3 regions of the Brevibacterium sp. LE-L genome follow, and region 3 is predicted to be linked to each of the others. Evidence: predicted binding sites of a transcription regulator. Region 3 holds the regulator's gene; each other region holds the start of a gene.
The links. The regulator LexA, encoded in region 3, represses DNA repair genes until DNA is damaged. The targets are predictions, from matches to a motif close to TCGAACANNTGTTCGA.
Positions count from the first base shown of each region.

Region 1: the regulator LexA is predicted to act here: its motif matches at 1,399-1,414, upstream of ACQE2J_RS01835 (DUF222 domain-containing protein).
Region 2: the regulator LexA is predicted to act here: its motif matches at 1,348-1,363, upstream of ACQE2J_RS00440 (HNH endonuclease signature motif containing protein).

Region 1 covers NZ_CP189759.1:416,801-420,076, reverse strand. The annotation lists gene ACQE2J_RS01845 (hypothetical protein) at 1-360, opposite strand, end outside; gene ACQE2J_RS01840 (hypothetical protein) at 582-1,178, opposite strand; gene ACQE2J_RS01835 (DUF222 domain-containing protein) at 1,493-3,199, shown strand.
Region 2 covers NZ_CP189759.1:98,724-101,999, forward strand. The annotation lists gene ACQE2J_RS00440 (HNH endonuclease signature motif containing protein) at 1-1,207, opposite strand, end outside; gene ACQE2J_RS00445 (HAD family hydrolase) at 1,642-2,319, opposite strand; gene ACQE2J_RS00450 (M50 family metallopeptidase) at 2,413-3,162, opposite strand.
Region 3 covers NZ_CP189759.1:1,759,692-1,762,967, forward strand. The annotation lists gene ACQE2J_RS07910 (ATP-dependent DNA helicase) at 1-696, shown strand, start outside; gene lexA (transcriptional repressor LexA) at 814-1,569, opposite strand; gene ACQE2J_RS07920 (LysM peptidoglycan-binding domain-containing protein) at 1,804-2,142, shown strand; gene ACQE2J_RS07925 (histidinol-phosphate transaminase) at 2,297-3,276, shown strand, end outside.

The sequences.
Region 1 (3,276 bases), 1.3 Mb from region 3:
GAGGTCGAGGGTGCCCGGGGCAGGGACGATGTGTCCCGCATGAGCACTCATCGCGGCTCCGGCGGATCCCTCCCCCGCCGAGGCGGGAGGTGCGCCCGCATGGGCTCCGGAGTGTGCGTTCACCGACCAGCTCATCGTCAGGTGCATGAGCACCTGTCCGAGGCCGAGGAGAGCGGTGAGAGTGAGATACCCGAGGCGTCGGCCGGCGAGGATCATCGCCGCCCAGAGCACCAGGACGAACACGACGCCGGTGCCCAGGAGCGAGGCGCTGCCGCCGGCACCGAGGTGCATGAGCAGGGCCAGCAGGGTCGTGATGAGGGCAGCGAAGAGCGCGCGAACGGACTTCGTCCATCCGGTCATGGCTCCTCCTCTGATGCAGCCCCGAGTTCGCCTCGCTGCACCGACATGCGTGTGCCATCGGTGTCTGGACGAAGGTGGAATTCCCAACCCATTCACACATTCTACTCAAAGTAGAAACGCGCGGGCGGAGGGAGCCCCGAATCGGCGCCACGGCTCTTCTTCGCAGCGCTGTGACCTCGGATGGCGCTTCATCGGCCCCGTGAACATGGGCGCGACGAAAGCTACATCCGCAGCCAGGTGTCGGCGGTCTTCTTGATCATGGCTCCGGCCGACTCGGCGGCATCGGTCCAGGTGACGAGTTCGCCGTGAGGATCGGTGGTGGAATCGGAGAGGACGATGACATCGAAGTTGCACACGAGCGCGGCCATCGCCGAGGCGTACACCGCACCGGGAGCATCGGCATCGGCGGGAGCATCCGCATCGGCATCGGTATCGGCGTTGGCGGGAGCATCCGCATCGGCATCGGTATCGGCGTTGGCGAGAGCATCCGCGGTGGCGTTGGCGCTGGGAGCTTCCGCGGTGTCGTCGGCGCCGGCGATGATGATCCGGTCGATGGCCATATCGTGCAGACCGGCCGCGAGATCGTCGACGCATTCGAAGACATCGGGACCGTTCGAGCGGAGCACGAGATCCTCCTCGCTGGGGACGAAGATGCTCAGCTCCTCGTCCGGAGTGTCGGCGAGGTCCTCCTTCGTGGAGGCGAAGATGAGTACACCGCCCACGGCTCGCGTGCGGGTGACGATGTCGCCGAGGGTCTCCATGGCGTCATCACTGGGATAGCTGGCGTCGTCGGTGTCGATGAGGAGCAGGGCATCCATACCCCCAATCGTGCCACGTCCGGGTGACGCATTCGAAGCCGGGACCGGACGGCCGAGTTCGCGACTGCGGGAGCCGGGACGTGGCGGCAGGGCTTGCGGCGGCGGGTCGGCGGCTCATGGGGCGCTGGCCGTGCCGATCACCACTGACAGCAGACCCAAATACCTGAAACCAACCGAGCCTGTTGTTATCGCCGAACATCTGCGAACATCAGAAGATTGTTCGAAATATTTTTCGATTCTCTATGGCGTTCTCTGAGCGATGAGAGTAAACTGGACTTCAACAACAACGATGTTGGTGAACGGAAATCATCCCCATGACCCTCACTCCCGAACGCAACTCCGATCATTCCGATCGGAATGCCGACAACGCCCCTCAGACCAGCGGTCACCCCCTGCTGGCCGACGAAGAGTGGGCAGATCTCAGTCGCTTCGCTCCGGAAGTCACCTCCGCCATCACCCAGCTGATGAGCCTCAAGGATGAGCTGCGCACCTTCGATCGCCCCATGGGACCGGATCAGGCCATCATGCTCGCCGACGGAGTCGAGGCGATCACACGCATCAATGAAGCGCTGTCGACGCTTGCGCTTTCCGTCTGCGAACGTGTCGGCACCCCCAGTGACTTCGGCGCCAAATCGACGAAATCGCTCATCGAGAATCGGTTCAACCTCACCGGCGCAGAGGCCAATCGCCGGACCGAGATGGCCAAGAACCTCGGCGGACGCGTCGACATGGCCGGACAGGCACTGCCGCCGCTCTACCCTCTCGTCGCGGATGCGCTCCATGCCGGCACCATCTCCGCCGCCCAGGCATCCGTCATCGAAGACTGCATGCGGAAGCTGCCTAACTGGGTCAGCCAAGAGATCCGCACCGATGTCGAGTCGCGCCTGGTCCGCAACGCGCCCAAGGTCCGCCTCAAGGACCTGCGGGAGATCTTCGGCAAGCTCATGGGATACATCGACCCGGACGGCGAGGAACCGAAAGACTCGACTGACCGCGCTGCGTACTGCATGTCGATGCGCGCCAAGGCCAATGGCGACTGGGAGGTGCGGGGACTGCTCGATCCCGTCACCGGCGGCACCCTCAACGGACTGCTGACCTCTCGGATTCAGTCCGCCGGTGAAGGCGACAAGGCTGCCATCGATGCTCCTGACACTGACGGGGCTGACTCGGAGGCCGGTATCGCAGGTGCTTCGTGTGCTGCCGATGGGCATCTGGCATCCGACACCGAAGACTTCGAACCCGAGGGAACAGCTGCTCCGCTTCCCGATGAAGAGCTGCTCGAGATCGTCGACGCGGTGCTCTCCGGCGAACGGTATGACGCCAAGCGCGTACCGGAGCCCAACCTCGCTGCAGTTCGCTCGGCCGGAAATCCGTCCGATACCCCAGGCGTCGGTGTCCGCGAGAACGGCGAGATCGTCGACGTCAGTGCGGAGCAGCCCTCAGCACGGGAATGGATCTATGAACGATTCGCCGGTTTGGTCTCTACGATCGACAAGCAGCGTACGACCGCGGGAGCGCCGTATGCCCTCGTCGTCACCGCCAAGGCGGAGGATCTGGCCAGCGGCAAGGGGCACGGCACCACAGGCGCTGACAACCCCGTGCCAATCAAAGAACTCATGGCTGACGGCCTCAACGGCTCGGTGTTCTTCCATCTCATGAGCGACAAGGCCAAGACCATGCAGGTGGCAACCGAGCAGCGCTTCGCCAATCGGAAACAGCTGTCAGTGATCACCGCTCGCGATCGAGGGTGTACCTTCCCAGGCTGTGACGCCCCTCCCGGTTGGTGCGACGCCAACCATGTGGTGCCCTGGGCACGCGGCGGCAAGACCAAGGTCAACAATCTCGCACTGCTCTGCAGCTATCACCACCACCTGCTCGATCGCTCCGATTGGGACACCTTGATGCTCCTCGACGGACGGCCGGCGTACATTCCGCCCGCCGCAAAAGACCCCTCTCGCACGCCGATCCTCCACGCCCGCTTCATCGCAGACGACATCGTCGACTCTCTGTTCGACGAATAGCTCCCCCAGCTTGCAGGAGACGACTGTGCCCATTTTCCGGGCAGAGCCGAGTACGGCCGTGTTCCCGGCATGGTCTC
Region 2 (3,276 bases), 1.7 Mb from region 3:
CGAGTTTGATGATCGACCTCACCTCGACGCCGGCTCCTGCCGATTCTTCGGCTTCCTGTGTGGCCGCCCGAGCTGCGCGGTCGACCGCGCCGGCCGAGATGGGGGCTTTGCGGTCGCCGGTCTCGATGGAGTCGAGAGCGACCTCTTTCGTGGAGGTCTCTCCGGTCGTTGTGTCATGAGCTGTCACGGCGATGACCATCTGCGGGGTCGCTCGCGTGGCGATGTCGAACATCAGGGCGGCGATGCTGTCCTGCTCGCCGACATCGATTCCGGACACATCCTGATCGGTGAACGCGGAGATGTTTCCGTTGCGGATGGCGCGCGCGAACGCCTCGATGCGCAGGAAGAAAGCCTGCAGTTCCACGGCAGGGCCCGACAGCATCACCGAAGCGGTTCCGTCGGCGTAGGTCGTGATGTCCACACGACGACGCCTCGCCGCGACTTCGAGACGATCCTCGACCGGAACGAGAGACGCTATCTTGAGGTTCAGGGACTTCCTGAAGGTTTCGATGGTGATGTCGGCGCGACGCTGTCCGAGGTAGGTGTCGAGACGCGGGACGTACTCGAACTCGACGTCCTTCACGGCCCGTGCCGCGACGAGCACATGCTCGATAGTGAACTCTCCGTTGAGGCAGCGGTCGAGGAACTTCGGCAGTCCGAAGACCAGAGTGAGAGCGTTCGTGATCTCGTTGTATGCACCCTCGATCGTCGCGCCGAGGACTGCAGTCAGTTCGGCGACTTCTTCTTTTGCGGCGAATTCGTGCGCCCACGAATTGAACGACCGGTAGAGCTGGAACTTCGGGAAATTCGGAAGCTGCTTCGGCGAGGCAGCCGCGGTGGGCTCGACTTCGGTCGCCTCAGCGTCGTCTGGCTCCGCACCGTCGCTCTCGACGTTTCCGGACCCAGCACTGTCGGACTCGACGTTGCCGACGGCGCTGGGATCGACGCCGTGCGCCTCAGCGTTGTCGGACTCGTCGCTTTCTGGCTCATCACCGTCGGGCTCGGAGGGTGCGTCTTTCGGCTCCCCGTCGCGGGCAGTGATGAAGCGGTCCACCGTCTCGGTGAAGGTGGCGTGGTGGTAGATCTCGCCCTCGGGAGCATAGCGGAGCCGATCGACGACCTCGGCGAGGAAGAGACCGGCGACGGCCTGGAGTTCTGCGATGCGTGCTCCGGTGCTCAGTCGTGCGATGCTCGCAACCACGGCCATGGGCGAGTCAGGGTCGACATCGAGGCGACGCGGTGATTCGGGGCCGACCAGCGGCGGAGGGGAAGACGGGGCCGTTAGGGAAGACGGCTCAATGGAGGAGCCATTGGAGCCTTCGATCGAAGGGTCACTCGAGGACTCGTTCGAAGAATCGTTTGAGGCAGGCTCAAGACCGTCGTTGCTCGGATCCTGGGGATCCTTCATCGGTCTCGCCGCCCTTCACGTCGATGTGAATGCCTTGGCTCTATTCTACTTCAGAACCAGATCAATGAATGTCACAATTCGATTACAAACCGAAGTGATCTATTTTTGATTGCTATTTGCAGACGTTTGTTCGAAGACAAACGGCGCTGAACCCGACACTTCTCGAAAGCGGACACGAGGCTCAGCCCTTGCCCCTTCAGCCGTTGGGTCATGCTCCTGCGGCGTCCTCGCGGCTACTCCAGGAGCAGGCCCGGCAGATCGCCCATCGTTGCGAACGTCTCGGCCGCTCCGACGGCCAGCAGCGTATCGACGCTGTGATGGACCGGCGAATCCGGGCAGAACCCGAGCACACGGGATCCTGCCGCAACACCGGCCATCACTCCGGTGGGCGAATCTTCGATCACGGCAGCCTCGGCGGGGTCGATGCCCAAGGATTCGGCAGCCGCGAGGTAGACGTCGGGGGACGGCTTCGAGTTCGGCTGCTCCATGCCGGAGAAGATCCGGCCGCCGAACGCATCGAAGAGTCCGACCTTCCGCAGCTGAAGTTCGATCTTCGGACGGTCTGCGCCCGATGCGCACGCGATCCTGTTCGGATAGGACTCAGCGAGGCGGTGCACCGTTTCCACGACTCCCGGGATCGCTTGGAGTGAGGCCTCGAGCCCCGCGTTGCGGCGCCGACGGAATTCAGTCATCCACTCATCGTCGATCCGGAATCCGGTGTGTTCCTCGATGATGTCGGCCTCGTCGCGGAGCATCTTCCCGACGAACCGGGCGATGCACTCCTCGGCGGTCAGCTGCCAGCCGAGTTCGACGAGCATGGCATGCAGAACACCGTTGGTGATGCTTTCGGAGTCGACGAGGACCCCATCGCAGTCGAAGAGAACGGCGGAGAATTTCGGGTGAGCTGCCATGGTTCGATTCTGCCATCCGCCACGGACATGAGAACACGGCCCCATGCCGCGCACATGGTCAACCGCAGCGACCCGAGCGACCGGTCCGTCAGGTCACAGCGACCCGATCGATACCGCCGTGTACAGAATGCGCGCGGAGGCGAGCGCGCACACGATGATGACCAGCGCGAACAGAGTCAGCCAGGCACCGGCCGGCAGTCGCGAATCCTGGGCGAGGATATAGGCATCGGACTGCTGCACGCGTCGGCGGCGGGTATGGACGCGGATGATCTTGACGAGGTCCCTGAGCGAACCGACCGTCAGCGCGGTGCCGAGCGCGGCGACGAAGACAGCGATCCATTCGAGCGGCAGGACTACGACGACGAGCTGGGCCGCGATCGCGGTGATCACGGCGATGATCGCACCCGCGAAGTTCCGGATGAAGAGGAGCGCCACGAGCAGAATCAACGCCCCCACCGACAGCGCCAGCGGGGCCCACCCGAAGACCGCCGAGGTGATGAGGACGAGACCGAGAACGCCCGGTGCCGGATATCCCCAGAACCCCGCCCAGGTGGCTGAGAAGCCGACTCGGCCGAAGGAGTTCATCTGCCCCGAATGATCGAAATTCAGCGAGATCCCCTTCACCACGCGTCCGGTGGTGAGGGCGGCAAATGCGTGGCCGAGTTCGTGGACGAAGGTGACGAAAAGACCGAAGAAGCGCCAGATGCCCGGGGTCAGCGTCACGAGGAGGGGCAGTCCGATGACGAGGACGAGCCCGACCACGTCGAGCTCGAGTCCGTCCTGGCGCCCGAATCCCGAGGTGATCGCGTCCCACCACGTCGCCGTTGCCTGCTTGAAGTCCATAGCGGCTCAGTCTACGAATCGAGCCTGTGCGACGTCCTCAGGTCTCACTCAACCGCGGTGACGTCCTCAGGTCTCACTCAACCGCAGTGATGGCCCGGGTTCAACCGCAGTGGC
Region 3 (3,276 bases):
CTCTTCGGCCCCGACGCCCCGAAATGGGACAGCCTCGACGTCGGCTCGCCCTTCGACTACGGCAGACAGGGCATCCTCTACGTCGCCTCCCACCTGCCCAAACCCGGACGCAGCGGCCTGAGCGACGAAGCGCTCACCGAACTCGAAGAGCTCGTCAGAGCCTCGAACGGCGGGGCACTGGGACTGTTCTCCTCTCGGGCGGCGGCCAATGCCGCAGCCGAACACCTGCGGGAGAAATTCGATTTTCCGATCCTGCTCCAAGGAGATGACGGCCTGCCCGCACTCGTCTCCCAATTCACCGCCGATGACCAGACCTGCCTGTTCGGCACCATGTCACTCTGGCAGGGAGTCGACGTGCCGGGCCGGACGAACCGGCTGGTCATCATCGACCGGCTGCCGTTCCCGCGCCCCGACGACCCGCTCATGCAGGCCCGCGCGCGGGATGCCGATCAGCGGGGTGTCAACGGCTTCATGGCCGTCTCCGCCACACATGCCGCGCTGCGTCTGGCACAGGGAGCGGGTCGGCTCATCCGCTCGACCAAGGACAGGGGAGTGGTGGCCGTGCTCGATTCGCGGCTGCGTTCGGCCCGGTACTCCGGCTTCCTCGTCAACTCGATGCCGCGGATGTGGCCGACGACGAACGCTCAGCTCGTGCGCACGAGCCTGGCCCGCCTCGCCGAGTCCGAAACGGAATGACTAGGCACTGCGCCTCGACGACCGATCGCTCCGCCTGAATGGCAGAACGCCTGCGACCGATCCGGTCGCAGGCGTTCTGTGTTCGAGCGTTGAGTGCCGGGGCCGCCGGCAGTGTGCTCAGAGGCGGCGGATGACAGCGACGACGAGCCCCATGATCTGGGCGTAGGTGCCGTCGATCGGCTCATAGTTCTCGTTCTGCGGCATCAGCCACTGCTCACCCGCCTTGCGCTTGAGCGTCTTCACGGTCGCCTCGCCGTCGAGCAGCGCCGCAACGATCTGGCCGTTGTCCGCGGTGTGCTGCTTGCGCACGACCACCCAGTCGTCGTGGCAGATGGCGGCTTCGATCATCGAATCGCCGACGACCTTGAGCAGGAACATCTCACCGGAGCCGACGACCTGCGTCGGCAGCGAGAAGATGTCATCGACTTCCTGTTCGGCGAGGATCGGGCCACCGGCGGCGATCCGTCCGACGACCGGCACCTGCACGGTGTTGTTGGCAAGCTCTTCGAACTTCGCCCGCTCCGCCTCTTCCTCTTCGAACGGATTGACGACCTCGATGGCGCGCGGGCGCTTCGGATCGCGGCGGACATAACCGAGACGTTCGAGCTGGGAGAGCTGGTGGGCCACGCTCGAGAGCGAAGCGAGTCCGGCGGCCTTGCCGATCTCGCGCATGCTCGGCGGGTAGCCGTTGGTCACGACAGCGCGTTCGATGGTTTCGAGCACGAGACGCTGACGTGGGGTGAGGCGGAAGTCGTCTTCGCCGGTCGAACCCTCAGGGATCTGAATCTCGTCGTCATCGCTGCGAGCGGCAGCGATCTCACTGGCAACATCTTCGTTGCGAGGCCGGCCTCTGCCTCGTTTGTTCTGAACCATTGCTCGTTTCCCTTCGTTCTATTCCCTGCCGCTGGACGCCGTGATCTCCGCTTCGAAGATACTCGTGTCAGTGCCGGCTGAGATGGTTCTGACAGATCAATCAACAACGCTGGTTCCCTCTCATTGTCGCATAGATGTTCGAGTTGGACTGGACATTTGTTCGATTGGCATGTTGAATAGAACAGACGTTCTACCGATTGCTGGTGGAATCGTACGAATGAAAGAGGTAATGCGATGTCTGCACAGAACACCGGGCTGCGCCTGACCACTCGTGGACGCCAGGCGGTTCGCCTTCTCCGGACCCTGCTCATTGCTCTCGTCGTCATCGGCGGAGCGCTCCTCCTCGCCACCCAGTCGTTCTCGGCCGCAGCGGTCGCCGAACCGGAATCCGAGAGCATCGGCATCGAAGCCGACGCGGTCGTCGTCGGTGAAGGCGAGTCGCTGTGGACCGTGGCCTCGAGCCTCGGACTTGATCGCGATACCCGCGATGTCGTGGCCGATATCGTCGACATCAACCATCTGACGACTCCGACCGTCCACCCTGGCCAGACCCTCGACGTCCCCGTCCGCTGAGGGCCGGCCGGGTGAGACCGGCAGCCGCGCAGCGTGGCAACGTGCGAGGTCGCCGGGGAGCTGCTTTCGGCCGCATCGGGCCGGAGCTCCGATGTCGGATCTCGAGGCTCGACCCGCCGCCGGAGCGGTGGGAGTCTCTCGGTAGACTGATCGCGTGGGAAACATCGAATCTTTGCCAGTGCGTGCCGACCTCGTCGGGCTCAAGCCCTACGGGGCTCCGCACCTCGACGTGCCGGTCCAGCTCAACGTCAATGAGAACGCCTATCCGCTCCCGGACGTCGTCGTCGACAGCATGCGTGCCGCCGTCAACAATCACTTCTCCGGGCTCAACCGCTACCCGGACCGGGAATTCACTGCGCTGCGCGAACACCTCGTCACCTATCTCAACGGTGTCAACGAACGCGCAGGAGACACAGTCGCACTCGAACCCGGCATGATCTGGGCAGCCAACGGTTCGAACGAAGTCCTCAGCCACATCGTCCAGGCCTTCGGCGGCCCGGGCCGCACCGTCCTCGGCTTCACCCCGTCCTACTCCATGCATCCGCTCATCACGACCGGGACCGGAGCCGAATGGAGGCACGTCGACCGCAGGGACGACTTCACCCTCGACGCTGAGACCGTCGCCGCCGAGGTCGCACGGGTCGACCCCGATATCGTCTTCCTCTGCACCCCGAACAACCCGACAGGCACCTCGATCGGCCTCGACGTCATCGACGCCGCCTACGAGAACTGTTCGGGCATCGTCATCGTCGATGAGGCCTACGCGGAATTCTCCCGCCCGGCCGCATCCTCGGCGATGACCCTGCTCGACGGCCGTCCGCGCCTCGTCGTGTCCCGCACCATGAGCAAGGCCTTCGCCTGTGCCGGGCTGCGCTTGGGCTATGCCATCGCCGCCCCCGAACTCATCGACACCCTCCGCCTTGTCCGTCTGCCCTACCACCTGTCCGAGGTCACACAGGTCCTTGCCTGCACCGCCCTCGAACACGCCGACGTGCTGCTCGGCAACGTCGACCGGCTCATCGACTCCCGCAACCGCATGTCGGAGCATCTCGCTGAAGTCGGCTTCACCGTCCACGACAGCGATTCGAACTTCGTGCTCTTCGGCAACATCTCCTCACCGGCACGACTGTGGCA